2 regions of the Streptomyces sp. NPDC050759 genome follow, and region 1 is predicted to be linked to the other one. Evidence: riboswitches for the same ligand, from Rfam matches in the RefSeq annotation. Region 1 holds a riboswitch; the other holds the start of a gene.

Region 1 (14,689 bases):
CCCCGCCACGAACGTGTCCGGCTCCCGCCACGCCGTCACCACCCGGCGTACTCCCGCGTCCAGGATCAGCCGGGCGCAGGGGAGGGGGCGGGACGCCCGCCGGGTACAGGGTTCCAGGCTCGTGTACACGGTGGCCGTGGCCAGGCGGGGGTCGGCCGGATCGATCTTCGCCAGGGCCGCCTCCTCGGCGTGGACCACCGGATCGCCGGCCTCCCTGGAGTGGCCGCGGGCCAGCTCCGTGCCGTCGGCGGCCACCACCACCGCGCCCACGCTGAACGCCGTCTGTGAGGGCGGGCACAGGGGCGCCAGCTCGCAGGCCAGGGAGAGCCAGTGGCGGTCCGCGGGGGACGGGTGCAGGCCGGTGCCGGGGGCGGTGGGTTCGTAGCGCATGAGGACCACGTCCTCGATCCGGCGGGACTCCACGAGGCGGAGGCGGCCTGCCTGGTAGGTGCCCGGGCCGAAGAGGCGGGGGGCGTCCGGGGTGCCCACGAAGAGGGGGGCGAGGACCAGCTGCAGTTCGTCCGCCAGGCCCTGCTGGAGGAGCTGGGTGTGGACCCGGCCGCCGCCCTCCACCATCAGGCGGTCCACCCCGCGCTCCTCGTGCAGGTGTTCCAGCAGACGGTGCCAGTCCAGTTCGGGACCGAGAGAGACCACGTCGGCCGCGAGACCGAGGGCGCCGGCCCGCTCCGCGCCCTTGTCCGTCGTACAGAGAAGCTTCTCGCCGCCCGTGTGCCAGAAGTTCGCGGACGGGTCCAGGTCGCCCGAGCCGCTGACCGTGACCTTCAGGGGGAATGGCGGCTTTCCGGCGGCGACCCGGGCCGCGCGGCGTGCCTCGGAGTTCACCAGCAGGCGGGGGTTGTCGGCGCGGATCGTGCCCGCGCCGATGAGGATCGCGTCCACGGAGGCGCGGACCTCGTCGACGCGGTCGAAGTCGGCCGGGCTGGACAGGAGGAGCCGGTCGGGGCCGGTGTCGTCGAGGTATCCGTCGAGGGATACCGCGGCGGAGAGGAGGACGTAGGGATGGGGCATCGGGGCTGTCCCTCTCGCATACGGATGGCGGGGCTTGGTTAAAGTTTGAAGCAAACCTACACTGGGGGCATGACGACCCGCTGGCTCAGCCCCGACGAGCAACGCGCCTGGCGCGCGTACATCGCGGCCGCGTTCCTCCTGGAGGACACCATCGACCGGCAGCTCCAACAGGAGGCCGGTATGCCGCACGTGTACTACTCCATCCTGGCCACCCTCTCCGAGGCGCCGGAGCGACGGCTGCGGATGACCGAGCTCGCCGAGGGGCTGAAGATCACCCGGCCCCGGCTGACGTACGCCGTCGCCCGGCTGGAGAAGGACGGGCTGGTGCGGCGCGAGAGCTGCGAGTGGGACAAGCGCGGCAGCGTCGCGGTCCTCACGGACGAGGGTATGACGGTGCTGGAACGGGCGGCGCCCGGGCATGTGGAGACGGTCCGCGCCGCGCTCTTCGACCGGCTCACCCCCGAGCAGGTGGGGCAGCTGGAGGAGATCTTCACGAGCGTGACTGAAGGGCTTCTGGGTGAAGGCGGCGGCTCCGAGGAGGTCCCCTGGCGCCGACGCTCGTCCCCGTCCTGCTCGTAAGGAACGCCCCGCGTGACGAGCGCCATAAATCCATTGCTTCAAATTTAAAGCATGGGGTAGTGTCTCGGATCAGTAGAACTGCTTCAAAACTGAAGCAGGTATGCCTACGAACCGGAGTACCCGCATGCCCGACCTGCCCGCCGCCACCCAGCGCTCCCGCGTCCGCGTCCCGCTGCGCTTCGGGGACGGCTACCGCGTAGACGCCGAGCTCGTCACCTTCCACGGCCTGACCGACGGCCAGGAGCACCTCGCCGTCGTCCTCGGCGACCCGGGACCCGCCCCCCTGGTGCGCCTGCACTCCGAGTGCCTCACCGGCGACGTCTTCGGCTCCGCCCGCTGCGACTGCGGCCCGCAGCTGCGCGAGGCGGTCGAGCGCATCGCCGAGCGCGGCGGCGTCCTGCTCTACCTCCGCCAGGAGGGCCGCGGCATCGGCCTCTACAACAAGCTCGACGCGTACGCCCTTCAGGACCAGGGCCTCGACACCTACGCCGCGAACACCGCGCTGGGCCTGCCCGAGGACGCCCGCGACTACACGGCGGCCGCACAGATGCTGCGGGCCCTGGGGATCGAAGAGCTCGACCTGCTCTCCAACAACCCGGACAAGGCGGGCCAGTTGCGCGACCTCGGCATCGACGTCCGCGACCGCGTCCCCACCGGCGTCTTCACCACCGCCCACAACGTCCGGTACCTGCGCGCCAAGGTCCTGCAGACCCAGCACACGCTGCCGCTGGGGGAGTTGACCGAGCTCGGCGTCGGATGAGCGTCACTTGGGCGTGTGCGCCAGATAGGCCAGTACCGCCAGCACCCGCCGATGGCCGCTGTCGCTCGGCGGCAGGCCCAGCTTGAGGAAGACGTTGCCGATGTGCTTGCTGACCGAGCGCTCGGTGACGACGAGGGTCTTCGCGATGGTGGTGTTGTCGTGGCCCTCGGCCATCAGCTTCAGCACCTCGCGCTCGCGCGGGGTGAGGGAGTCGAGGGGGGTGTCGCGGCGGCGGGTGAGGAGTTCGGTGACGACCTCGGGGTCGAGCGCGGTGCCGCCGGCCGCGACCCGCTCCAGCGCGTCGAGGAACTCGTCGACCCGGCCGACCCGGTCCTTCAGGAGGTAGCCGACCCCGCTGCTGCCACCGCCCAGCAGTTCGGCGGCGTACGACTCCTCGACGTACTGCGAGAGCACCAGCACCGGGAGCCCGGGGATCCGCTCGCGCGCCTCGAGGGCGGCCCGCAGCCCCTCGTCGCGGAAGCCGGGCGGCATGCGCACGTCGAGCACCGCCACGTCCGGCCGGTGCTCCAGCACAGCGGGCAGGATCTCCGGACCGGTGCCGACGACGGCCACCACCTCGTGCCCGGAGGACGTCAGCAGGAGGACGAGCCCCTCCCTCAGGAGGGCGTTGTCCTCGGCGATCACCACACGCACGGCAGCTCCACATCGATCACGGTCGGGCCCCCGGCGGGGCTGGTCACTTCGAAGGTCCCGTCGAGCGCGGCGACCCTGCGCCGCATCCCGAGCAGCCCCGAACCCGCGGACTCGTCGGCGCCGCCCCGGCCCTCGTCCCGCACCCGCACGGTCAGGCCGCGCCGGGTGCGGGCGAGCCGGACCTCGGCATGGTCGACCCCGCTGTACTTGGCGACATTGGTGAGGGACTCGGCGACCACGAAGTAGGCCGCGGCCTCCACCGCCGCGGGCGCCCGGGTGCCCGCCTCCAGACCGCCGTCCTCGACGCCGACCGTGAGCCCGCTGCTCGACGCCAGGGCCCGCACCGCGCCGACGAGACCCCGGTCGGTGAGGATCGGCGGATGGATGCCGCGCACCACCTGCCGCAGTTCCGTCAGCGCCTGTTCGGCCTGGTCCTGGGCGTCGTCCAGCAGTCTGCGGGCGGCGGCGGGGTCACGGTCGTAGGCCCGCTTGGCGAGTCCGATCCGCATCGAGAGGGCCACGAGGTTGGCCTGGGCGCCGTCGTGCAGGTCCCGCTCGATGCGGCGCAGTTCGGCCTCGTGTGCGGCGATGGCGTCGGCCCGGGTCTCCTTCAGCTCCTCGACCCGCCGGGCCAGCCTGGCCTTCGGGGAGGGCATGAGCAGCGCGGTCGACCAACGGGCCTCGGTGTCCGCGAGCTTCACGATCAGCGGCAGGACGACCGGGCCGCGGCGCAGGATCCCGGCCCGCACACCGTCGACCACCAGGCCGAGGGGCCACAGCGGGAGGGCGAGGGCGAGGAGGGCGCCGTAGAGGTAGTAGGCGACCATCCAGCGGAGGTCCCTGAGCGTGCCCGGGTCCCGCACGGAGATCCTCAGCCGCTCGCGGAGCGTGCCGGTCATCGGCGTGTACGCCTCGGGGATCTCCCTGCCCGTCCACAGGGCGGTCAGGTTGCGCTTGGCGCCGGCGATCCGCCGTATCAGCAGCACGGCCTCGGGCAGCAGCCAGCAGCCGACCACGGCGACCGTCCCGATGGCGGCGATCAGCAGCACGGTGATGAAGATGTACACGCCGAAGCACATCGCCGCGGCCACCACGAGGTGCACGGTCGCCATCGCCGCACGCTGCACCGACTTCCCCATGCGGCTCACGCTAGATGATCGGGCCCGGGAGCACGGTGTAGCCCGCTACACCACTACGGCCTCCCGTCGTCGATCCGCACGGAAACAACCCTGGCGCGAACCACGCCGCGGATGACGTATGCTGGTCACACAACGACGCGGGGTGGAGCAGCTCGGTAGCTCGCTGGGCTCATAACCCAGAGGTCGCAGGTTCAAATCCTGTCCCCGCTACTCACGGCTCAGGGCCGGAGTCCAGTTACTGGACTCCGGCCCTGAGTGTTTCCCCGGGTCGGGCCGCTGCTCGTGACGTGGGGTGAGCGGGTGAGCGCCCTCCGCTTAACCACTGACAGGCAGTCAAAACCTGTGGGTTGGCTGAGGCGAGGTCAACTCGCCCGTTTTTCACCGTTCATGGGCCGTAAGTCCTGCGGGATTTCGTTAATGATCAAGCGGAACGGCTTGGAATCGGGCCCCCGGGTCTATTAACGTTCGATAACGCAGCGCGGTCGTCCCAGCCGTCACAAGAGACGGCTCCGTGCTCACGCGCCGAATTCCGCAAGGAAACCGGGGAACCACCAACTTGGGGTGAATCGCTCGTAGTCCGCCGTGGCAGCACGGCCGGTATACGCGCGTAGGAGACCTTCCTGCTCCGAACCCGTCAGCTAACCCGGTAGGCGAGAAGGAAGGAAAGGAGCGCGCCCACGTGGCGTCCAACCCGCCTGCCCCCGAGGCGCCGTACGTTCCGAGCGACACCCTCGTGTACGACGGCTACCGCGCCGACGACGAGGCCCCGCTCGGCGAGTGGAACCCGACCGCGGAGTCCCTCGCCCCCGTACGAGGCCGGCACCGCGTCGCCAAGCAGCGTGGCGGAGGATTCGCCCGTAGCTCCACCGTTCTGGGCGTCGGTGTCATAGCCGCCGTCAGCGCCGGCGGGATGGCCAGCGCCAACACCGGCAAGCCGCCGGTCTCCCTCTCCATCCCCGACCTGCCCTCCGTGGGTTCGCTCATCTCGGACGACTCCGACTCCGCCGCGGACGACACGAGCGCCTTCAGCAGCGTCGGCGCCACCACCGCCGACACCGCCAAGGGCACCTCGGACGCCGGTGAGGCGCTGCGCTCGCGCATCCTGGCCCAGGCCGAGGTGCAGCAGGGCCAGATCGACACCAAGGCCGCCCAGGCCGTCGCGGCCGCCGCCGAGAAGGAGGCCGACGCGGCCGCCGCCAAGGCGGAGAAGGACGCTCAGGAGAAGGCCGCCGCCGCGAAGAAGAAGGCGGAGGAGGAGGCCGCGAAGAAGGCCGAGGCCGAGCGCCTGGCCGAGCTCGCCAAGCAGTACACGCTGCCGACCTCGTCGTACACCATCACGGGCACCTTCGGTCAGGCCGGCTCCCTGTGGTCCTCCGGCTATCACACGGGCCTCGACTTCGCCGCGCCCACGGGCACGCCGATCAAGGCCATCCACAGCGGCACCATCACGGAGGCCGGCTGGTCCGGCTCCTACGGCTACCGTACGATCCTGACCCTCGACGACGGCACCGAGCTGTGGTTCTGCCACCAGTCCTCGATCAGCGTCAGCGTCGGCCAGAAGGTCGGCACCGGTGACGTCATCGGCCGCGTGGGCGCCACGGGCAACGTGACCGGCGCGCACCTCCACCTGGAGGTCCACCCGGGCGGCTCGGCCGACGGGATCGACCCGATGGCGTGGCTGCGCGGCAAGGGTCTCAACCCCTGAGGTTTACGGCGATTTTGCGGCCGTTGTGGAAGACGGGCGTCCGGGGCTTGCGTTGACGTAGGACATGACTACTTCTCCGCTTCGCAAGCTCGGCTCCTCCGACCTCGAGGTCTTCCCGCTCTCCCTCGGTGGCAACGTGTTCGGCTGGACGGCCGACGAGGCCCAGTCCTTCGCCGTCCTCGACGCCTATGTCGCCGCGGGCGGCAACTTCGTCGACACGGCCGACTCCTACTCGGCCTGGGTCGACGGCAACTCCGGCGGTGAGTCCGAGAGCGTCATCGGCAAGTGGCTGGCGGCCCGGGGCACCCGCGACGACGTGGTCATCGCTACGAAGGTCAGCCAGCACCCCGACTTCCCCGGCCTGACCGCCACCAACATCAAGGCCGCCGCCGACGCCTCGCTGCAGCGCCTGGGCACCGACCACATCGACCTGTACTACACCCACTTCGACAAGACCGAGGTGCCGGTCGAGGAGATCATCGGCGCGCTGGACGAGCTGGTGAAGGCGGGCAAGGTGCGGGCGATCGGTGCCTCCAACATCTCCGCCGCGCGCCTCGCGGAGTCCCTGGCCTTCTCGGACCGCGAGGGCCTGGCACGCTATGTCGCCCTGCAGCCTCACTACAACCTGGTCTCCCGTGACACCTACGAGGGCGAGCTGCAGGCGGTGGCCGCGCGCGAGGGTCTCGCCGCCGTCCCGTACTACGCCCTCGCCTCCGGGTTCCTCACCGGCAAGTACCGCCCCGGCACGACCGTCGACAGCCCGCGGGCCGCGGCGGGCGCCGGCAAGCACCTGGAGACCGAACGCGGCCGGAAGGTCCTCGCGGCCCTGGACGACATCGCCGAGTCCCACGGCGTCCCGGTCGCCACGGTCGCCCTCGCCTGGCTGGCGTCCCGGCCGACGGTCGCGGCCCCGATCGCTTCCGCGCGTACGGTGGAACAGCTGCCGGCGCTGCTGGGGGTGGCGGAGCTGGAGCTGACGGAGGAGGAGGCGGCGCGCCTGACGGAGGCGTCGGCCTGACTCCCGGGCGGCAGGTGCCGACCGGGCTCTGAGCAGCCCTACGTCCGGTACGGGTTGTACGCGGGGTACGGCACCGCCGGGTGGGGCGGCTGGACCGGGTGCGGCGGATGGCCGTACACCCCGTACACCGGCCAGGGCGGCGCGGCCACCGGTACCGGCGGCGCCGTCATCCGGGCCGCATGGTCCAGCGCCGGCCGCGCGACGTCCCGCCGTCGCCACAGCTCGTGCAGCAACTCCCGCTCCCGTACGACGAAGTCGGCGTTCGCCCGCCCGAGCCGCCCCCGGCGCCGGAGGAACGCCAAGGACGTCGCGTACGCCTCGTACTGCGAGACGGCCCGTGCCGCGGCCCGCCCGCCGAACTGGCGCCGTGCGTACTCCCGCGCCACCCGTCGCGCCCGCATCGAGCCCAGCACATACGGCTCGGTCGGCGCCAGCCACCCGGCGACGGCGTACGCGGGCAGTTCCTCGCGCACGGTCTTCAGCTCCCGCTGCCGCGTCCAGATGACCAGCCAGGTCAGCAGCGCGAACGCCGGCACCATGAACATCGCGTACACCGCGAAGAATCCGAACTCCCCGAACGTCGACGAGCCGTTCCACGTCGCGTGCATGCCCATCGCGAGCAGCAGCCCGGACAGTGGGACGAGCACCCGTCGCACGTGCTGGCGTTCGGCCGAGAGCGCGGAGATGCCGAAGCCGATGCCGGTCAGGACGGTGAACAGGGGGTGCGCGAACGGCGACATCACGACGCGCACGAAGAAGGTCGCGGCGGTGACGGAGGCGATGCCGCCGTGGCCGTTGAGCTGGTCGGTGCCGAAGGCGGTGCCGAGGTAGAGGATGTTCTCGGTGAAGGCGAAGCCGGTGGCGGTGACCCCCGCTATCACCACACCGTCGACGATTCCGGTGAAGTCCCGTCTGCGGAACAGGAAGACGAGCAGCACGGCGGCGGCCTTGGCCGACTCCTCGACGATCGGCGCTATCACGGTCGCGCCGAGGGTGTCGGCGCCGGACGGGTCGGCGGTCGCCGTCGCTATCCACTTCGTCGCGAAGCTGTTGGCGATGATCGCTATCAGCGCCGCCGCGCAGGCGCCCCACGCGAAGGCGAACAGCAGATTGCGCCAGGGCCCCGGTTCGACCCGGTCGAGCCAGCGGAACGCGGCTATGAGCAGCGGTACGGGCAGGACGGCGAGCCCCAGGCCGACCAGGAACCCCTCGGTACCGGTCTGTTGACGGACCAGGGCGAGGATGACGAGCCCGGACAGCGCGAGGAGCGTGATCAGGGCGCCGTAGCGCAGCCTCCCCCGGAGGAGGTGTCCCCACCGCTGCCACCAGTGCGCATGCCGCAGCGCGGCGCCACCGGTGGGGTCACCGGGGTGCGTCGGATACGGGGGACAGGTGGCCACAGCATCGACCTTAACGAGACAGAGGCGCCGCCCGCAGGCGGGGCGGGTGATCAGGCGCCGGTGGGGGGCCGGTCGGGTCGGTCGCCGTGCTGTACGCGGCGGAACAGCAGGTCGTTCACGACATGTCCTTTGTCCAGTCCCTGCCCCTCGAAACGAGTCAGCGGCCGGAAGTCGGGACGTGACGCGAAACCGCCGTCGGCCTGTGTGTTCTCGAAGTCGGGGTGCGCGGTGAGCACGTCGAGCATCTGTTCGGCGTACGGTTCCCAGTCGGTCGCGCAGTGCACCAGCGCCCCCGGCCGCAGCCGCGTCGCGGCCAGGTCCAGGAACTCCGGCTGGATCAGGCGCCGCTTGTGGTGCCGCTTCTTGGGCCAGGGGTCCGGGAAGTAGACGCGCAGCCCGTCGAGCGAGTCCTCGGTGAGCATCTCGCGCAGCAGGATGATGGCGTCGCCGTTGCCGACCCTGATGTTGGACAGCTTCTGCTGCTCGGCGAGATTGAGCAGGTTCCCCTGCCCAGGGGTGTGCACATCGACGGCGAGGATGTTGATCCCCGGCTCCGCGGCGGCCATCTGCGCGGTGGCCTCACCCATCCCGAAGCCGATCTCCAGCACGACCGGGTGGTCGTTCCCGAACATCTCACCGAGGTCGATCGTGCGCTGTCCGTCGATGTCGAGGCCCCACGTGGGCCACAGCCGCTGCAACGCGTCCGCCTGCCCCGCCGTCACCCGGCTCCGGCGCGGCTGAAAACTCCGGATCCGCCGCTCGAAGTGCGATCCCGCGGGATCGGCACTGGGACCGTCGGGAAACCGCGGCTCCCCTTTGGCCCGGGTGTGCCGAACGGGGACACCGGGGGCGTGCAGAGCGGACTCGCCGGCGGCGGCGGGCCGGGACCGGGGGGCTTCGGGGGCGTTGAGGGAGTCAGACACAGTGGGGTCGATTTTACGGTGACCTCTGGGATGAACGCCGCCCTGGGATGTTCCGGCCGTCACGTCCGGGGCGGGGCAGGACCCGGTCGGCGCCGAGGGCGTCGGTGACCGGCTGCGTGGAGTCGCCCGCGCTGGCGGTGTCGGTGCCGGTGCCGGCGGCCATGCGGCGGGCCGTCGTCTTGGCTTCTGGGCTGTCACGTCCGGGGCGGGGCGTCTGAGTCGTTACGTCCGGGCCGGTCACGTCCGGGTGGCCGCGGCCGGGCAGCCAGTCCGGGCGGGCTGTGTCGGGGGCAGCCGCGTCCGGGCCCGTCGCGTCCGGGTAGCCGGTCCGGGTGGCCGGTCCGGGGCAGCTGCGTCCGGGTCGTAAGGGCCGGAGGCGGCGCCTGCGGACTGGCGGCACCTGCGGACGGGTGGTGGCACCCGCATCCGTCACGCTGAGCGCAGCGTTTCCAGTGCCCGTCGGGCCGCCTCGGTCGCGTGCGGGGGGGGTGCCCCTATGTGTTTGGTCAAGGTCGAAGGCCAGTAGGTTCGTGTGGTCGAGGGCGGACTGAGCTGTAGGGGTGGGCATGAGTGATGGCCAGGTCACGATCAAGCTCACGAGTGACGAGGCGCTGGTGTTGTCGCACGGGCTGGAGAAGCTCCAGATGACGGACCTCAGCCAGGTTGTCGACGATCCGGCGGTCTGGGCGCCGATCCATAGGATCGCCGGAACGCTCGACAAGGCGCTTCCTGAGCTGTTCGCATCCAACTATGACGAGCGGCTTGAGGCGGCTCGTCAGAGGCTTCGGCCGGAGGACTGATCGAGCGGCCTGAACTCCTCAGCTGGCTGCGGCGGGTTGGGGTTCGTAGAAGGTGCCGTCGCGGAGCATCGCGAAGAGGACGTCGGCTCGTCGTCTGGCGAGGCAGAGCAGGGCCTGGGTGTGGTGCTTGCCCTGGCTGATCTTCTTGTCGTAGTAGGTCCGCGATGCCGGGTCGCCCAGGGCAGCGAACGCGGAGAGGAAGAAGGCCCGTTTGAGCTGTTTGTTTCCCCTCCGGGAGGGCTGTTCGCCGCGGATCGAGGAGCCTGAGCTCCGGGTCGCCGGGGCGAGGCCCGCATAGGCGGCGAGGTGGCCGGCGGTCGGGAAGGTGCTGCCGTCGCCGACCTCGATCAGGATGCGGGCTCCGGTCCTGACGCCGATGCCCGGCATGGACGTCAGGACCTTCGAAAGAGGGTGGGCCTCCAGCAGTTCCTCGATCCGCCCGGCCAGCAGCTTGCGCTGGTCAAGCACGGCGGTCAGCGAGCCGGCCAGACTCGGGACGATCAAAGCGGCCGCCTCGGTGCCCGGAACAGTGACGGTCTGCTCGTCCAGGGCAGCAAAGATCTCCTCGACCAGCCGCTCGGCCATCCTCGGCGCCTTCGGCCGTAACAACGTGACGAGGCGCCGTCGTCCTGCCTTGCGGATCTGGGACGGAGAGCCGAACCGCTCCAGCAGGGCCAGGACGGCCGGGTGTTGCAACCGCGGCCCCAGCACCCGCTCCAGCGAGGGATGGATCTGGGTCAACAGGCCGTGCAGCCGGTTCGCGACGCGGGTGGCCTCGCCGGCCAGGTCGTCGTCGAAGCCGACGACCATCTCCAGCTCGGCGATCGTCTCGTCCTCGCCGTCGATGGCCCGCAACGTGTGAGGCATCGCCCGGGCCGCGTCCGCGATGATGAACGCGTCCCGCGCGTCCGTCTTGGCCTCGCCCGGGTAGAGGTCGGCGATCCGGCGCATCGTCAGCCCGGGCAGGTAGGCGATGGGGCAGCCCATGTCCCGCGCAACCGCCAGCGGCAGAGCGCCGATCGAGGCCGGCTGGTCAACCACGACCAGCACCGTTCCGTGCTTGGCCTGGAGTTTCGCGAAGAGCTCGCGGAGTTTGGGTTCGGTGTTGGGCAGCCGCTTGTCGAAGGCTTTCTTCCCAGCCGGGGTGACGGCGGTGGCATGGTGTTCGCCCTTGCCGACGTCCAGGCCGAGGAAGACGTCGATGTCGCCGGTGTCGATCACGTGCAGGCCCCTCCGGTCACGCTTTTCGTCCGGCCTTGCCAGGGCACCGAGCTGCCACATCCACGTTACGGAGAGCTCTTCCGGCCCGGGTGAAGCCGGTGCTCAAGCCCCTCATCAGCGGTCCGTCGATGCCTCCGGACCCGGTGACACCACCCCCCGGATCATCAACAACAAGGGGGGGAAGTCATGCCGGACCCGAAGGCCGGAGACCCCATTGCGGAGCCGCGAAAACGGTAACGGGGGGGGCAGCCGCGTCCGGGTCGTCGGGGACGGTGGCGGCGCCTGCGGACGGTTGGCGGCGCCTGCGGACGGGTGGTGGCGCCCGCATCCGTCACGCCGAGTGCAGCGTTTCCAGCGTCGGTCGGGCCGCCTCGGTCGCGTGCGGGGGGCAGCCGCGTCCGGGTCGTCGGGGACGGTGGCGGCACCCGCGGACGGGTGGCGGCGCCCGCATCCGTCACGCCGAGCGCAGCGTTTCCAGCGCCCGTCGGGCCACCTCCCGCCCGATCGGCAGGGAAGCCGTCGCCGCGGGCGAGGGCGCGTTCAGCACATGCACCGCCCGAGCTCCCTCGCGGATCAGGAAGTCGTCCACCAGCGTGCCGTCCCGCAGCACCGCCTGTGCCCGCACCCCGGCCGCCGAAGGCACCAGATCATCAGCCGTGACGGCAGGCAGCAGCCTGCGCACAGCCGCGGTGAACGCCCTCCGCGACACCGAGCGCCGCAGCTCCCCCGTGCCGTACCGCCAGTGCCGCCGAGCTATCTGCCACGACCCCGGCCAGGCCAGCGTCGCCGCCAGCTCCCGGGGCCGTACGGTCCCCCAGTCGTACCCCTCCCGGGCCAGCGCCGGCACCGCGTTGGGCCCGACGTGCACGCCCCCGTCGATCCCGCGCGTGAGATGCACCCCGAGGAAGGGAAACGCCGGATCCGGCACCGGATACACCAGTCCCCGCACCAGCTCGGGCCGCGCCAGCGAGTAGTACTCCCCCCGGAACGGCACGATCCGCATCCCCGGCTCGTCCCCGGTCAGCCGGGCCACCTCGTCGCAGTGCAGCCCGGCGCAGTTCACCAGCACCCGCGCCCGTACGACGTCCCCGGCGCCCGTCAGCACGGCGACCCCGAGCTCCGGCCGCCGGTCGATCCGCCGTACCTCGGCGCCGTACCGGATGTCCGCGCCCGACGCCTCGGCCAGCTGCCGCGCGACCCCGACGAAGTCGCACACGCCGGTCGTCCCGACGTGTATGGCGGCGAGCCCCTCGACCTCGGGTTCGTACTCCGCGATCTGGGCGGCGCCCAGCTCGCGCACCGGAATGCCGTTCTCCCGGCCGCGCTGCACCAGTCCGTGCAGCCGCGGCAGCTCGCTGCGCTCGGTGGCGACGATCAGCTTGCCGGTGACGGCGTGAGCGATGCCGTACTCCGCGCAGAACTTGACCATCTCGGCGGCGCCCCGCGCCGCGTACCGCGCCTTGAGCGACCCGGGCCGGTAGTAGATCCCGCTGTGGATCACCCCGCTGTTGCGCCCGGTCTGATGCCGAGCGGGCCCGGCCTCCTTCTCCAGCACGACGACCCGGGTACCGGGCGCGCTGCGCGTGATCGCATACGCCGTGGACAACCCGACAATGCCCCCACCGACCACGAGCACGTCACAGTCGTAAGCGATCCCCGTCGACACCTGCACCACCTCCCACACCCGATAGTGCACTGCACCACTGACAGTCACTTCAAACGCGGGGGACGGTGACGGTCTCCGGAGCTCAGACAGCTCAGGCCGGAGCCATCAGCAGCGGCCGGGCTCGTTCCCGGAGCTCCACCACCCGCGGTTCATCACCGTACGGCTCCAGCCGATGAAGCAGATCCTTCACGTACTCGGTGGTACGGGCCGAGGAGATCCGCCCCGCGACCTCCACCGCCCGCACGCCCTGCTCGCACGCCGCGTCGAGATTGCCCGACTCGAGCTCGGCGACCGCCGAGACGACGAGGCGGAGCCCGTGCGACCGTACGAACTCCTCCGTCGGTTTCGACAGCGCCTGCTCCGTGAACCGTCGCACCTGACGCGGTGCCTTCAGGTCCCGGTAGCACTCGGCCGCGTCGGCGGCGAACCGGTCGTACGAGTAGAACCCGAGCCACGACGGATCGTTGTCCCCGTCCCGGGACCGCTCCAGCCACCCCTCGGCCGCCTTGAGCGCCGCCCCGGCCGCGGCGGCGTCACCCGCACGCGCGTGTGCCCGCGCCTCGACGAGCCGGAAGAAACTCATGGTGCGGGCGGTCGCCAGACCCCGGTTGCGCTCCAGCGCGGCCTGCGCGAGATCGACGCCCTCGTCGCCGAAGCCCCGGTAGGTCGCCTGCAACGACATCGACGCCAGCACATACCCGCCGAGCGGTACGTCGGCGGCGGCCCGGGCCAGCCGCAGTGCCTGGATGTAGTACCGCTGCGCCGCCTCCTGCTGGCCCGTGTCGAAGGCCATCCAGCCCGCGAGACGGGTGAGTTCGGCGGAGGCCCCGAACAGGGCCCGGCCCACCTCGTCGGAGTACGAACCGAGCAGCAGCGGCGCCGCCTCCACCCGCAGACACTCCGGCACCATGGACGAACGCCAGTCGCCGCCTCCGTACTTGGAGTCCCAGCGCCTGGCGTCCTCGGCGGCCTCCCGCAGCTTCTGCACGTCGCTGTGGCCGACTTTGAGCGGTGCGCCGGAGTCCTCGGAGTGGTTCACCTCGCGCGCGACCGAGCTGTCGGCCGGAGTTATCAGCCACCGTGAGGCGGGCGTTGCGTATGCGCTCACTGCGAACGAACCGGCGAGGGACTGCCAGATGCCGCCCGCGCCCGACCGGCGGCCGGCGAGGTCGAGACGGTAGAGCTCCGTGGCCGACCTGACGGCCTGTCCGACGTCCCTGGGGAAGGCGAGGCCCACCTCCGGCGCGGGATCCGCGTCCGCCAGGCCGATCTCGTGGAGCGGCACCGGGCGGCCGAGCTTCTGGCCGATGGCGGCGGCGATGAGATGCGGCGCCGCACCTTGCGGCACCATTCCCTTCGACACCCAGCGCGCCACCGACGTCTTGTCGTAGCGAAGAGTCAACCCGCGTTGAGCGCCAAGATCGTTGACGCGACGCGCGAGTCCTGCGTTGCTGATTCCCGCGAGGGCGAGAACGGTGCCGAGTTTTTCGTTCGGCCCGCGTTGCTCCCTGGACATGCGCCACCCCTCGACACAGACGGCTGCCGCGCTGGCATAACCATGCGGCATTCGTAAACCCAGCGTAGTTCGCCGCATCCCAAGCGTTAAGAGGCATTGTTCCGGATGGCGGGATTGTGGTCCGTACTGAAGTACGGGTCCGATACGCGCAGTTGTGTCGTGCTCCCGTTGTGTGGCCGTGCGCCTGTCCGTGCGCTCTTCTCCGGCCAATGGGGGAGCGCTTCCATGGATGATGCGTGGGTCGGCCCGCTGTACTGGATCCAGTGGGCTGGGGGACAC
Region 2 (14,689 bases), on a different contig from region 1:
CGAGACGGTGAGCGTCGCCAAGTTCTACGAGACGGTCTTCGGCTACGAGGAGGAGCCGGTGGTCTCCGCCGACTTCGACTACGTCACCCTCCACGCCGGCGGCCGTCCGGTCGCCGGCCTCCACGGCGTCGGCCACGCCCTTCCCCGCGACCGCGGGCCGCACTGGATGACCTACTTCGAGGTGGCCGACGCGACCGCTTCCACCCGCCTCCTCACCGAGCTCGGCGGCCACGTCCTGCGCCCACCGCACGACAGCCCGCACGGCCGTGTGGCCACCGTGGCGGATCCGGAGGGGGCGCGGTTCGCGCTGATCGAGAACCCGCACTGAAACAAGACGTGAGCAGTTCGGCCCCGACGACGTCAGGTCAGAAGCGCGCCCCGGCCGACGGGACCGGCAGCACGTCCGGGGACAGCGCGGCCGCATGGGCCGTCCCCGCGGTCATACGGCGGCGGTGGTGCCGGCGGCACAGGACCTCGTAGCCGATGTCGTCGGCCTGGTTGACGTCCCCGACGACGACCTGGGCACCCTCGACGACCATCTCGCCGTTGACCGTACGGGCGTTGTGCGTGGCCCGGGCGCCGCACCAGCACAGGGCCTCCACCTGGAGGACCTCGACCCGGTCGGCCAGCTCCACCAGGCGCTGGGAGCCCGGGAACAGCTTGGAGCGGAAGTCGGTGGTGATGCCGAAGGCGTAGACGTCGAGGTCCAGGTCGTCCACCACGCGGGCCAGTTGGTCGATCTGCTCCGGCGTGAGGAACTGCGCCTCGTCCGCGATCACGTAGTCCGCGCGGCCGCCCTGGGAGAGGTGGTCGACGAGGTAGGCGTAGAGGTCCTGGCCGTCCTCGACCTCGACCGCGTCCGTGACCAGACCGAGCCGCGAGGACAGCTTCCCCTCGCCGGCCCGGTCGTCGCGGGTGAAGATGATGCCCGTCAGGCCGCGCGCCGAACGGTTGTGCTCGATCTGCAGAGCCAGCGTGGACTTCCCGCAGTCCATGGTTCCGGAGAAGAACACCAGCTCGGGCATGGGAGGTCGAGCACCTTTCGGTTTCTGCGGTGGATACGGCCGGGTCGGTCTCAGGAGCGTACTTCGAGCAGCGGGACAAGCTGCTCGGCGGGGGTCATCGAACCGTGGTTCCCGACCATGGACGACTCCTTCGGCTCCCGCTCGGAGGCGATGAGGAGCACGTCGTCGCGGGCAGCGGCGACCACGTCGCCGATGCGGTCGTACACGCGCTCGTCGCACTGGTCCGGCGGCCCGAACCAGCCCGCGGCGATCGCCTCGTCGCGGGAAGCGACCCAGAACTGCTCGCCGAGGACCTCGCGCCAGCAGGTCAGGACGTCACCCGTGGCGCCCGGCACCGCGTAGACATGGCGGGCGCGGCCCTCGCCGCCCAACAGGGCGACCCCCGCGCGCAGTTCCCAGTCCTCGTCGAAGTCGATGCGGTGCTGTTCGTCGAAGGGGATGTCGATCATGCCGTGGTCGGCGGTGACGTACAGCGCGCTGTTCGGGGGCAGTTGCTCCGCGAGACGCTGGACCAGGCGGTCGACGTACATCAACTGGCCGCGCCAGGTGTCGGAGTCGACGCCGAAGCGGTGGCCCGCGCCGTCGACCTCGGAGTAGTACGTGTAGACCAACGAGCGGTCGCCGACGGCGAGTTGCTCGGCCGCGAGGTCCATGCGGTCCTCGCCGGACAGCCGCCCGTGGAAGGTGCCGCCGCTGAGCGCGACCTTGGTCAGCGGAGTGTTCTGGAAGGTGGGCGAGGTGACCTGGGCCGCGTGCACGCCGGCCTGGTCGGCGAGTTGGAAGACGGTGGGGTACGGCTGCCAGACCTGCGGCTTGGTCCACGGCTGCCAGCGCAGCTGGTTCATCAGCTCGCCGGTGGCCGGATTGCGCACGGTGTAGCCGGGCAGGCCGTGGGCTCCCGGCGGCCGGCCGGTGCCGACGGAGGCGAGGGAGGTCGCGGTGGTCGCCGGGTAGCCGGCGGTCAGGGGGCGGCCGGTGCCGCCGCGCGAGCTGGCCAGCAGGGAGGTCATGAACGGCGCCTCGTCCGGGTGCGCCTTCAGCTGCTCCCAGCCGAGGCCGTCGATCAGGAACACGCAGTTCCGGGCGGCGGGGGTGAGCTCGGAGATCGCCGCGGTCGTGCCCGGTACGGCCATGCCGGCGGCGAGAGTGGGCAGCAGGTCGGCGAGGGAGCCGGTGCCGTACTCGGGGACGGGCGCGGTGTCGAGGGCGAGGGGTTCCGGGTGGTCCCAGGCGGCGGGCTGCGCCATTAGTGAGCTACGTCCGCGGTCGCCTCGGAGATGGACTGGGCGAAGGCGAGCGCCTGGCGCACGGTGTCCGGGCCGTCCCCCGCCTCGCTGACGCGCAGGCTGAGGTCGTCCGCCGTGGAGCTGCCGGTGTAGCCGTGGTCCGCCTCGCAGTTGGGGTCGCCGCAGGCGGCGGGCTCCAGGTCGATGCGGGAGACGGCGCCCCAGCCGATGGTCAGCACGACCTCGCGGGGCAGGGCGCCCGGCTGGTACTGCTCCGGGTTGGCGACGACCCGGCTGACCACGACCGACGAGATCCGGCCGAGCTTCACGGACTCCGTGGAGGTGGTGGCGTACGGCGTCGGGGACGTGCTGTCGGCGGCCTGCTCGTCGGTGTGGCTGACGATGAAGCGGTTGCCGGTGAGGACGAGCACGGTCACGTGCCGCCGCACCTCGTTCTGGTCGAACGTCGTCTCCTGGTGGACCAGGTACGACCGGATGGGCTCGCCGCCCAGCGCGGACTCCACCGCCTCGGCCACGAGGGCCGGGTAGTAGCCGCTGCGCTCGATCGCCGCTCGCAGCCCCTGGGTCGTCGTACTGGTCTTGGCCATGACGTCCATCCTACGGGGGCGCACTGACTGCGAGGCACCGCTCGCCGCCGCTCAGTACGCGGGAAGTGTCCGCGGGCCGAGGTCGTCGCGGGCGGGCGGCGGCGCGAGCCGCACGGAGGCGCCGAGAACGCTCAGGCCGCGCGGGGCGACGACGACCGGCTCCAGGGTGACCGCGACGACCTCGGGATGGTCGTCGACCAGCCGGGACACCCGCAGCAGGAGTTCCTCCAGTGCCGGTGTGTCGACGGGGGTGGAGCCCCGCCAGCCGAAGAGGAGCGGGGCGGTCCGGATCGAGCGGACGAGGGTCGCCGCCTCCCGGTCGGTGACCGGAATCAGCCGGTGCGCGGTGTCGCCGAGCAGCTGCGAGGCGGCCCCGGCGAGTCCGAAGGACAGCACGGCGCCGGCGGCGGGGTCGATGACGGCCCGGATCACCGTGTCCACCCCGCGCGGGGCCATCCCCTGCACCACGGGCCGCAGTTCGTCGGGGGTGCCGAACAACTCGGTCAGCTCGGCGTACGCCCGCCGCAACTGCTCCTCGTCCGCGAGATCGAGGCGTACGCCGCCGAGGTCGGCGCGGTGGCGCAGGTGCGGGGCGGTGGCCTTGAGGGCGACCGGGTAGCCGAGGGTGGCGGCGGCCTGGACGGCCGCGTCGGCGGTGGTGGCGGGCAGGGCGCGGTGGACCTGGATGCCGTACGTGCCGAGCAGCTCGCAGGTCTCCTCGCTGCCGAGGGTGAGGCCCTGCCCCCGGGTGAGCAGGCCGTCGATCAGGGCGGCGGCGCCCTTCTCGTCGATGGCCGCGTCGATGGACTCGGGCACCTTGCCGGGTTCGGCGGCCTCCCGGCGCCACTGGGCGTACTGCACGGCGTCGGCGAGGGCCCGCACCGCGCGCTCGGCGGCGGGGTAGGCGGGGATGAGGCGCTCGCGGGTCTCGGCGGCGGGCGGTTCCGCGGGGGCCGGCATGGCGCGCAGCCGGTCCAGGGCGCGGAAGGGGTGGTCGGCGCGGATCGACGGCGGGCCCGAGGCGGCCTGGGGCGCGGTGCTGGTCGCCGCGGACAGGGCCTCCGCGAGGCCGCCGAGCTCGACGTGGACCACGAGGACCGGCTTGCCGGGGACCTGCTCCGCCGCGGACCTGAGCGCCTCGGCGAGCGCGGCGTCGCCGGCGGATCCCTCGCCGACCGCCGGGATGGCCGTCACGATCACCGCGTCGTACGAATCGTCCGCCAACGCGCGCGCGAGGGCCGCGTGGAAGTCCTCCGGTGCGGCCGCTGTGGTGAGGTCCAACGGGGTCGACGGCCGGAGCCCTTCGGCCACGCACGCGTCGTAGGTGAGCAGGCCGAGCGACTCGGAGTTGCCGAGGATCGCCACCTTGGGGCCGGTGGGCAGCGGCTGGCGGGCGAGCAGCAGGCCGGTGTCCACCAGTTCTGTGATGGTGTCGACCCGGATCACGCCGGCCTGCCTCAGCAGCGCGGAGACCGTGGTGTGCGGCAGGCGCGTCGCGCGGACGGCGTGGCCCTGCGGGGCGGTGCCCGCGCCCTGCACCACGACCAGCGGCTTCGCGGCCGCCGTACGTCTGGCGAGGCGGGTGAACTTGCGGGGGTTGCCGATGGACTCCAGGTACATGAGGACGACGTCGGTGTCCGGGTCGTCGTACCAGTACTGCAGGACGTCGTTGCCGGACACGTCCGCGCGGTTGCCGGAGGAGACGAAGGTGGAGACGCCGGTCACGCCGGTGACGCCGGCACCGCGCCGGTGCAGCCGGGAGAGCAGGGCGATGCCGATGGCACCGGACTGGGCGAACAGGCCGATCCGGCCGGGGCGGGGCGCCTCGGGGGCCAGCGAGGCGTTCAGCCGGACCGCCGGGGAGGTGTTGATGATCCCGAACGCGTTCGGGCCGATGATCCGCATGCCGTACGCGCGCGCGTGCCGCACGAGTTCACGCTGGCGCTCGCGCCCCTCGGGGCCGCTCTCGGCGTACCCGGCGGAGAGCACGACGAGTCCCTGCACGCCGTGTGCCCCGCACTCGGCCACGACCTCGGGGACGTGCTCGGCCGGCACGGCGACCACCGCGAGGTCGACGGGGCCGTCGATGTCGCGCACCGAGCGGTGCGCGGGGATGCCGTCGAGCTCCTTCTGCTCGTCGGGGAAGGCCTTGTTCACGGCGTACAGGCGGCCGTTGAACCCGTAGTCCCGGATGTTGCCGAGCACGCTGCGGCCCACGCCGCCGGGGGTGCGGCCGACACCGACGACGGCGACCGAGCCGGGGGTGAGCAGCCGCTGCACGGACCGCGACTCGGCGCGCTGCTCGCGCGCGTACTGCACGGCGAGCGAGCGGTCGGTGGGCTCCAGGTCGAACTCCAGGCGTACGACGCCGTCCTCGAAGCTGCGTTTCTGGGTGTACCCGGCGTCGGTGAACACCTTGATCATCTTGACGTTGGCGGGCAGCACCTCGGCGGCGAAGCGCCGGATGCCGCGCTCGCGCGCGACGGCCCCGATGTGTTCGAGGAGGGCGGAGGCCACGCCGCGCCCCTGGTGGGCGTCCTGGACCAGGAAGGCGACCTCGGCCTCGTCGGCGGGGGCGGAGGCGGGCATGCCCTCGGGGCCGATGCGGTCGTAGCGTACGGTGGCGATGAACTCGCCGCCGACCGTGGCGGCGAGCCCCACCCGGTCCACAAAGTCGTGGTGAGTGAAGCGGTGGACGTCCTTGGCGGACAGGCGAGGGTAGGGCGCGAAGAAGCGGTAGTACTTCGACTCGTCCGAGACCTGCTCGTAGAAGCTGACCAGGCGATCGGCGTCGTCGACGGTGATGGGCCTGATGCGCGCGGTGCCGCCGTCGCGCAGCACCACGTCGGCCTCCCAGTGGGCGGGGTACTCGTGCCGGTCCGACGCGCTCTGCATGGGCCCCAGAGTACGGCTCGCGTACGACAACGGCGCGAGGCAGTCTGTGGAGAACGCGCGAGAACGCACAAGGACGGAAGTCGGGCCGAGGCCGCGGTCCGACCACTCCCCCCGGTAGGACTTCAGGTCCTGTCCGGGGCGCTTCACGTGTGGGAAACTGGTCTAGACAACCCTGAACACCGAAGGGCAGCATCACATGGCTGAGCGCCGCGTCAACGTCGGCTGGGCCGAGGGCCTTCACGCCCGCCCCGCTTCCATCTTCGTCCGGGCCGCCACGGCCGCAGGTATCCCGGTGACGATCGCCAAGGCCGACGGCAACCCCGTCAACGCGGCCTCCATGCTGGCCGTTCTCGGCCTGGGTGCGCAGGGCGGCGAGGAGATCGTCCTCGCCTCCGACGCCGAGGGCGCGGACGTGGCCCTCGACCGCCTCGCGAAGCTGGTCGCCGAGGGGCTCGAGGAGCTTCCCGAGACCGTCTGAGGGAAGGTGCCTTAAAAAGCATCGAGGGGCTCGTCCGAATTACCGGGCGGGCCCTTCGCATTTCCCTTTTGCGGGCAGCAGAAATACTCCCCCTCGAATTAGCCTCTCTTTGTATACGGCGCCCGTGTTAATGCCGCAGACCTGTCACGTTTACAGGATGTTGCGAGGTCCTCACACGGTCCGCGCGGTCCGGCCCGGAAGGGAACCGCAGTCGGTGTTCCGCGCCCGAGCGCTCAGTGTGCAGCGCCGTGATCGCCCGCGCGCGCTCACCGTCCCCGCGCGCCACCGCGTCCACTATCGCGCCGTGCTCGGCCCAGGACTCCGCGGGGTTGGCCGGCGCGTCCACGACGTACATCCAGGCGATCTTGTGCCGCAGCTGGGTCAGCATCGAGGTCAGCGCGGGGCTGCCGGAGGCCTGGGCGAGCGTCTCGTGGAACCAGCCCCCCAGAGAGCGCAGATCCTCGCTGTTGCCCCGCCTGGCCCGCTCCTGGCCCAGCCTGACCAGGCCGCGCAGCACCTTCAGATGGGCCTCGGTGCGGCGCTGGGCGGCCCGGGAGGCGCCGAGCGGCTCGAGGAGCATCCGCATCTCCAGGAGGTCGGCGCCCTCCTGCTCGGTCGGTTCGGCCACGCACGCGCCCGCGTGCCGCCGCGTCACCACGAAGCCCTCGGCCTCCAGCGTGCGCAGGGCCTCCCGGACCGGGACACGGGAGACGCCGTAGCGGCGGGCGAGCAGTTCCTCGGTGAGCCGGCTGCCGCGCTCGTAGACACCGGCGACGATGTCGTCCCGGATCGCCGTGCATACCGAGTGCGCCGGAATACGCATGTCCGACCTCCGTCTTAATCCCCGTGAAACGTCGCCGATTGACGTGTGTTCAGTGACTCTATTGCAATGAGCGGGAATTTCCGACGGCGGACCGGAATCCGGGGATATTTTTTGGACAACGGGGCCGCGGAAACGACGAAACCCCGGCTCGGGGAGCCGGGGCCTCGCGGAGATCGCGCGGTGGGTCGTCAGACGTTCACGCCGTGCGCGCGCAGGTATGCGACGGGGTCGATGTCCGAGCCGTACTCGGCGGTGGTGCGCGCCTCGAAGTGCAGGTGCGGCCCGGTCACGTTGCCGGTCGCGCCGGACAGTCCGATCTGCTGGCCCGGGGTGACCGACTGGCCGACCGAGACGCCGATGGACGACAGGTGGCCGTACTGGGTGTACGTGCCGTCGGCCATCCTGATCACGATCTCGTTGCCGTACGACCCGCCCCAGCCGGCCTCCACGACGGTGCCGCGGCCGACCGCGTGGACCGAGGTGCCGCTCGCGGCGTGGAAGTCGACACCGGTGTGGCTGCCGGACGACCACAGGGAGCCGCCGGTCTTGTAGCCGGTCGAGATGTAGGAGCCGGAGATCGGGACGACGAAGCTGTTGAGACGCTTGCGCTCGGCCTCGCGGGCGGCGCGCTCCTTGGCCTCGCGTATCTCCTTGGCGCGCGCCTCGGCCTTGCGCTTGGCCTCCGCCGCCGCCTTCTTCTGCGCGGCGGCCTGCGCCTGAGCCTCGGCCTGGGCGTCGAGCTGGTCGGCGAGGGAGTCTCCCGCGCTGACGACGGGCATGAGGCCGGTCTGCTCGACGGAGTTGTCGGCGGCGAACGCCGGAGCTGCGATGGTGCCGATGACGCCGGTCGTGGCGAGGGCCGCGACTCCCGCCGCGCGGGCGGTGGTGCGCTTCATGCGGCTGGGACGACGGTGCTTCCCGGTGGCGCAGGTGAACGCCATGTGGTGGCTGGTCCTTTCCTTCCTTCTCGCCTACCGGGTTAGCTGACGGGTTCGGAGCAGGAAGGTCTCCTACGGACTCCCTCGCGGCTCGCGCGGGCGTCCGATTCACCCCAGGGACGTGTGGTGTGGGTCCCCGGCTCCCCTGGCTCGCGCCATGCGGGGACTCGGCGATGACTGTCCGGTGCCGCGGACGCGGCGCAGTGCCTGACGGACAGCCCAGAGGACGCTAAGCGGGGCCACTTTCAATCCCCAAACGGATCACGGCTTTTGTAGCGCATCCCACAGGGCAGACAGGCAACCTCCTGCCCAATTCGGACATCAGGGGGCCCTGATGACGCTTACGTCACCAGGGCCCCCGAGGTCGGGTTCCTCTACTCGGCCGTCACGACCTTGACTTCGCCGATGCCGAGGGCCTCGACGGGCTCCCTGATGGCGGCCGCGTCGCCGACCAGGACCGTCACCAGCCGGTCCACCGGGAAGGCGTTCACGACGGCCGCGGTGGCCTCGACGGTGCCGGTCGCGGCGAGCTGCTGGTACAGGGTCGCCTGGTAGTCGTCCGGGAGGTGCTGCTCGACCTGGTCGGCCAGCGTGCTCGCCACGGCCGCCGCGGTCTCGTACTTGAGCGGCGCGACCCCGACGAGGTTCTGTACGGCGACATCGCGCTCGGCGTCGGTGAGGCCGCCCTCGGCGAGCGTGCGCAGCACCTTCCACAGGTCGTCCAGGGCGGGACCGGTGTTCGGGGTGTCGACGGAGCCGCTGATGGCGAGCATCGCGGCGCCGGAACCGTCCGGGGCGGACCTGAGGACCTGCCCGAACGAGCGCACCCCGTAGGTGTAGCCCTTCTCCTCGCGCAGGACGCGGTCCAGGCGGGAGGTGAGGGTGCCACCGAGGCAGTACGTGCCGAGCACCTGCGCGGGCCACACGCGTGCGTGCCGGTCGGGACCGATGCGGCCGATCAGCAGCTGCGTCTGGACGGCGCCGGGGCGGTCCACGATGACGACCCGGCCGGTGTCGTCGGCGGTCACCGGCGGCACCGGGCGCGGCCGGCCCGTGGAGCCGGTCCAGGAACCGAGGGTGTCGCCGAGCAGGGCGTCCAGGTCGATGCCGGTGAGGTCGCCGACCACCACGGCGGTCGCGGTGGCGGGGCGCACGTGCTTCTCGTAGAAGCCGCGCACGGCCGCGGAGTCGATGGTCTCGACCGTCTCCTCGGTGCCCTGGCGCGGGCGCGACATGCGCGAGTCGGCCGGGAACAGCTCCCTGGAGAGCTCCTTGGCGGCGCGGCGGGACGGGTTGGCCAGCTCGTGCGGGATCTCGTCCAGGCGGTTGCGGACGAGCCGCTCGACCTCGCTGTCCGCGAACGCGGGCGCCCTGAGGGCGTCGGCCAGGAGACCGAGCGCCTTGGCGAGGCGGGAGGCGGGCACTTCGAGGCTGAGGCGGACGCCCGGGTGGTCGGCGTGCGCGTCGAGGGTGGCGCCGCAGCGCTCCAGCTCGGCGGCGAACTCCTCGGCGGAGTGCTTGTCCGTGCCCTCGGAGAAGGCGCGCGCCATGATCGTGGCGACGCCGTCCAGGCCGGCCGGCTCGGCGTCCAGGGGTGCGTCCAGGAGCACCTCGACGGCGACGACCTGCTGGCCGGGGCGGTGGCAGCGCAGGAGGGTGAGGCCGTTGTCGAGCGTCCCGCGCTCGGGGGCGGGGAAGGCCCAGACCTTGGGCTCGCCCGCCTGCGGCTGCGGGTGGAATTCCATCGCGGCGAGCTCGGTCACTTGGCCGCCTCCTCGTTCTCGTCGGTGACTTCCACGGTGGCCGCGGACTCCGGGTCCTCGGCGCCCTCGGCGTCCTCGGCGCTCTGGGCGATCTCGGCCGGGGAGGTGGGCTCGTAGACGAGCACCGCGCGGTTGTCGGGGCGCAGCTTGGCCTTGGCGACCGCCTGGACCTCCTCGGCGCTCACCTCGAGGACGCGCTGTACGGCGGTCAGGGCGAGCTGGGGGTCGCCGAACAGGACGGCGTAGCGGCACAGTTCGTCGGCGCGGCCCGCGACGGTGCCGAGCCGGTCCAGCCACTCGCGCTCCAACTGGGCCTGGGCGCGCTCCATTTCCTCGGCCGTGGGGCCCTCCTCGGCGAACCGGGCGAGCTCCTCGTCGATGGCGGCCTCGATGACCGGTACCTCGACGTCACCGGAGGTCTTCACGTCGAGCCAGCCCAGGGAGGGCGCACCGGCCAGGCGCAGCAGGCCGAAGCCGGCCGCGACGGCCGTACGGTCGCGCCGTACGAGCCGGTTGTAGAGGCGGGAGGACTCGCCGCCGCCGAGGACGGTGAGGGCGAGGTCGGCCGCGTCGCACGCGCGTGTGCCGTCGTGCGGCAGCCGGTAGGCCGCCATCAGGGCGCGCGCCGGGACCTCCTCCTCGACGACCTCGCGCAGCTGCTCGCCGATCGTCTCGGGCAGGGAACCGTCGCGGGGCGCGGGCTTGCCGTCGTGCGACGGGATGGAGCCGAAGTACTTCTCGATCCAGGCGAGCGTCTGCTCCGGGTCGATGTCGCCGACGACCGACAGAACCGCGTTGCCCGGCGCGTAGTACGTGCGGAAGAACGCGCGGGCGTCCTCCAGCGTGGCCGCGTCCAGGTCGGCCATCGAGCCGATCGGGGTGTGGTGGTAGGGGTGGCCCTCCGGGTAGGCGAGGGCGGTGAGCTTCTCGAAGGCCGTGCCGTAGGGGACGTTGTCGTAGCGCTGCCGCCGCTCGTTCTTGACGACGTCCCGCTGGTTCTCCATGGACTCGTCGTCGAGGGCGGCGAGCAGGGAGCCCATGCGGTCGGCCTCCAGCCAGAGGGCGAGCTCCAGCTGGTGGGTGGGCATGGTCTCGAAGTAGTTGGTCCGCTCGAAGCTGGTGGTGCCGTTGAGCGAGCCTCCCGCACCCTGGACGAGCTCGAAGTGTCCGTTGCCCTGCACCTGCTTCGAGCCCTGGAACATCAAGTGCTCGAAAAGGTGAGCCAGGCCGGTACGTCCCTTGACCTCGTGGCGTGAGCCGACGTCGTACCAGAGGCACACCGCCGCGACCGGGGTCAGGTGGTCCTCGGAGAGCACCACGCGCAGGCCGTTGGCCAGGCGGTGCTCGGTCGCTGTCAGGCCCCCGGTGCCTGCCTGGTCTGTGGCCGTGTGACCCATGGGCATGTACGTCCCTTCGATCGCGGTCGCGGTCGTGGAAAACCGCGGTTGTCCTGCCGGTCCTGCCACTGTATGCAAGCGTGCGGACCCTCGGCGAAGTTCCCGGAGCGCGTACGCCCACAGCGGATCGCGTAGCCTGCGGGCAATCGTGAGGGAGGCGCTGCACCGGCGCCGGGCCGGGCGCCTCAGCCGGGTCCTGGCCCGGACTGTCAGTGCCGCGGTCCACAATGGTCCGCGTCAGATCCCGTTCACGCTTCAGCAAGAGTGAGCCAAAGGGCCGTGAGCGACCCGTAGGCGAGCGACCAGAAAAGAGGAGCCGGCAGCGATGGCCCGCCGCAGCACGAAGACCCCGCCGCCCGACGACTCGTACGAGGAGCGGATCCTCGACATCGACGTCGTGGACGAGATGAAGGGCTCGTACCTCGAGTACGCGTACTCGGTCATCTACTCCCGCGCGCTCCCGGACGCCCGCGACGGCCTCAAGCCGGTGCACCGGCGCATCGTCTACCAGATGAACGAGATGGGCCTGCGCCCCGACCGCGGCTATGTGAAGTGTGCCCGCGTGGTCGGCGAGGTCATGGGTAAGTTGCACCCGCACGGCGACGCGTCGATCTACGACGCCCTCGTGCGCATGGCCCAGCCCTTCTCGATGAGCGTCCCGCTGGTCGACGGCCACGGCAACTTCGGTTCGCTGGGCAATGACGACCCGCCGGCCGCCATGCGGTACACCGAGTGCCGCGCCGCCGAGGCCGCGAGCCTGATGACGGAGTCCATCGACGAGGACACGGTCGATTTCGCGCCCAACTACGACGGCCAGGAGCAGGAGCCGGGCGCGCTGCCCGCCGCCTTCCCGAACCTGCTGGTGAACGGCTCCTCGGGCATCGCGGTCGGCATGGCCACCAACATGGCGCCGCACAACCTCGCCGAGGTCATCGCGGCGGCCCGCCACCTGATCCGCTACCCGAACGCGGACCTGGACGCCCTGATGCGCCACGTCCCCGGCCCCGACCTGCCCACCGGCGGCCGGATCGTCGGGCTCTCCGGCATCCGGGACGCCTACGAGACCGGCCGCGGCACCTTCAAGATCCGCGCGACGGTGTCGGTGGAGACGGTCACGGCCCGACGCAAGGGCCTGGTCGTCACCGAGCTGCCCTTCACGGTCGGCCCCGAGAAGGTGATCGCCAAGATCAAGGACCTGGTCGGCTCGAAGAAGCTGCAGGGCATCGCCGACGTCAAGGACCTCACCGACCGCGCGCACGGCCTGCGTCTGGTCATCGAGATCAAGAACGGCTTCGTGCCGGAGGCGGTCCTCGAGCAGCTCTACAAGCTGACGCCGATGGAGGAGTCCTTCGGCGTCAACAACGTCGCGCTGGTGGACGGCCAGCCCCTCACGCTCGGCCTCAAGGAACTCCTCGAGGTCTATCTCGACCACCGCTTCGAAGTGGTGCGCCGCCGCAGCGAGTTCCGGCGCACCAAGCGCCGCGACCGGCTGCACCTGGTCGAGGGCCTGCTCACCGCCCTGGTCGACATCGACGAGGTCATCCGCATCATCCGCTCCAGCGACAACTCCGCGCAGGCGAAGGAGCGCCTGATCGAGCGCTTCTCGCTGAGCGAGATCCAGACGCAGTACATCCTGGACACGCCCCTGCGCCGCCTGACGCGGTTCGACCGCATCGAGCTGGAGTCGGAGAAGGACAGGCTCAACGCCGAGATCGCCGAGCTGACCCGGATCCTGGAGTCGGACGCCGAGCTGCGCAAGCTGGTCTCCGCCGAACTGGCGGCGGTCGCCAAGAAGTACGGCACCGAGCGGCGTACGGTCCTGCTGGAGGCCGGAGCGACGGCCCCCGTGACCGCCGTACCGCTCCAGGTGGCGGACGACCCGTGCCGGGTACTGCTGTCCTCGACGGGCCTGCTGGCCCGTACATCGAACGGCGAGCCGTTCCCGCAGGACGCCGACGCCAGGCGAAGCAAGCACGACGTGATCGTCTCGGCGGTACCGGCCACCGCGCGCGGCGAGATCGGCGCGGTGACCTCGTCCGGCCGTCTGCTGCGGCTGAACGTCATCGACCTTCCGCAGCTCCCGGACACCGCCGCGGCCCCCAACCTCGCGGGCGGGGCCCCGCTGTCGGAGTTCCTCTCGCTGGAGGACGACGAGACGCTGGTCTGCCTGACCACGCTCGACGAGTCCTCCCCCGGTCTGGCGCTCGGCACCGAACAGGGCGTCGTCAAGCGCGTGGTCCCCGACTACCCGTCCAACAAGGGGGAGTTGGAGGTCATCACGCTCAAGGAGGGCGACCGGATCGTGGGCGCGGTGGAACTGCGCACCGGCGAGGAGGACCTCGTGTTCATCACCGACGACGCCCAGCTCCTGCGCTATCAGGCCTCGCAGGTCCGCCCGCAGGGCCGCGCGGCGGGCGGTATGGCGGGCATCAAGCTCACCGAGGGCGCGAAGGTCATCTCCTTCACCGCGGTGGATCCGGCGGTGGACGCGGTCGTCTTCACGGTCGCGGGCTCACGCGGCACGCTCGACGACTCGGTCCAGACGACGGCCAAGCTGACCCCGTTCGACCAGTACCCGCGCAAGGGCCGCGCCACGGGCGGTGTGCGCTGCCAGCGGTTCCTGAAGGGCGAGGACTGCCTGTCCCTGGCCTGGGCGGGCGCCGTCCCGGCCCGCGCCGCGCAGAAGAACGGCACACCGGCCGACCTCCCGGAGATCGACCCGCGCCGCGACGGCTCGGGCGTGTCTCTGGCGAAGACGGTGTCGGTGGTGGCGGGGCCGGTCTAGCTGATCCATTCCAAGAGATGCCCGCAGGGTGGGGGGTGGGCGGCAGCCGAAGCCACCGCGAGACGGTCAGGCGGCGGGCTGCCGACCCTGGTCGTCAAGGTGGCAGCGGGCGGTCAGGCGTCAGGGTCGACTTCGGGGTGCGTGAACCGCACGGGCTTGCCCAGCGACCGGGCGTAGCCGATTTCGGCTCGGGTGCTGTCTCCGATGTAGTCGCCGACTACGAGCACCTCATCAGCGAGCCGGATCTTCGCCCGGTGCAGATCGTCGAGTCGAACCTTCAGCGCCTCGGCCTCGACAGGATCGGACCAGAGTTCGTGCGGCGACTTCATGTCACAGCCCGGTTTGACGACAATCCTTCCGGCTCTGGTCTCCCGCAGATCGGCCTCGGTCATCTCGGCCATGAAGCGGGTGGAGCCGCAGATCACGACGATACGCGGGAGGCTCAGCTGCTTCTTCGCGTCGGCGAGCTTCTCCTCGGGGGTGATCAGTCGCGGGTATGACACTGATTCCTCCAATAGATCATCTAGACGTCGGGATCCCGTACGTCGGGGTCCTGCTCGCCGGGATCCTGTACGTAGCGGAGGACGCCCCACATGCCGGCCTCGTCAGGGTGCGGGGCGTCCGCGCCTGCCCTGCACGCCTCCAGCTCCTTGCGCCGGGCGGGAGAGTCGACGCCGGAGCCGATGAGGACGAGCTGGGTGAGGCGGGCGTCACCGGGCGCCCAGGCCTCCGGGTAGAAGCGCAGGAAGCG

Evidence for each region. Region 1 has a riboswitch for cyclic di-AMP ahead of ACIBJB_RS46400 (M23 family metallopeptidase). Riboswitches for the same ligand answer to the same signal wherever they lie in the genome.
Region 2: another riboswitch for cyclic di-AMP. It lies ahead of ACIBJB_RS35615 (M23 family metallopeptidase); the one in region 1 lies ahead of ACIBJB_RS46400 (M23 family metallopeptidase).

What each region holds. Positions count from the first base shown of each region.
Region 1 is NZ_JBITGI010000031.1:66,156-80,844, forward strand. It holds gene ACIBJB_RS46370 (dihydrofolate reductase family protein) at 1-1,029, opposite strand, end outside; gene ACIBJB_RS46375 (MarR family winged helix-turn-helix transcriptional regulator) at 1,099-1,608, shown strand; gene ribA (GTP cyclohydrolase II) at 1,733-2,368, shown strand; gene ACIBJB_RS46385 (response regulator transcription factor) at 2,372-3,022, opposite strand; gene ACIBJB_RS46390 (histidine kinase) at 3,010-4,161, opposite strand; tRNA gene ACIBJB_RS46395 (tRNA-Met) at 4,298-4,371, shown strand; cyclic di-AMP (ydaO/yuaA leader) riboswitch at 4,672-4,829, shown strand; gene ACIBJB_RS46400 (M23 family metallopeptidase) at 4,841-5,866, shown strand; gene ACIBJB_RS46405 (aldo/keto reductase) at 5,931-6,884, shown strand; gene ACIBJB_RS46410 (PrsW family intramembrane metalloprotease) at 6,923-8,284, opposite strand; gene trmB (tRNA (guanosine(46)-N7)-methyltransferase TrmB) at 8,335-9,207, opposite strand; gene ACIBJB_RS46420 (hypothetical protein) at 9,774-10,007, shown strand; gene ACIBJB_RS46425 (IS110 family transposase) at 10,026-11,228, opposite strand; gene lhgO (L-2-hydroxyglutarate oxidase) at 11,683-12,903, opposite strand; gene ACIBJB_RS46435 (hypothetical protein) at 12,986-14,410, opposite strand.
Region 2 is NZ_JBITGI010000015.1:124,354-139,042, reverse strand. It holds gene ACIBJB_RS35650 (VOC family protein) at 1-328, shown strand, start outside; gene ACIBJB_RS35645 (thymidine kinase) at 366-1,025, opposite strand; gene ACIBJB_RS35640 (alkaline phosphatase family protein) at 1,076-2,272, opposite strand; gene ACIBJB_RS35635 (DUF5998 family protein) at 2,272-2,859, opposite strand; gene ACIBJB_RS35630 (GNAT family N-acetyltransferase) at 2,911-5,754, opposite strand; gene ACIBJB_RS35625 (HPr family phosphocarrier protein) at 5,951-6,232, shown strand; gene ACIBJB_RS35620 (GntR family transcriptional regulator) at 6,360-7,055, opposite strand; gene ACIBJB_RS35615 (M23 family metallopeptidase) at 7,244-7,996, opposite strand; cyclic di-AMP (ydaO/yuaA leader) riboswitch at 8,010-8,176, opposite strand; gene ACIBJB_RS35610 (M16 family metallopeptidase) at 8,368-9,756, opposite strand; gene ACIBJB_RS35605 (M16 family metallopeptidase) at 9,753-11,153, opposite strand; gene ACIBJB_RS35600 (DNA topoisomerase (ATP-hydrolyzing) subunit A) at 11,479-13,938, shown strand; gene ACIBJB_RS35595 (hypothetical protein) at 14,052-14,441, opposite strand; gene ACIBJB_RS35590 (CobW family GTP-binding protein) at 14,462-14,689, opposite strand, start outside.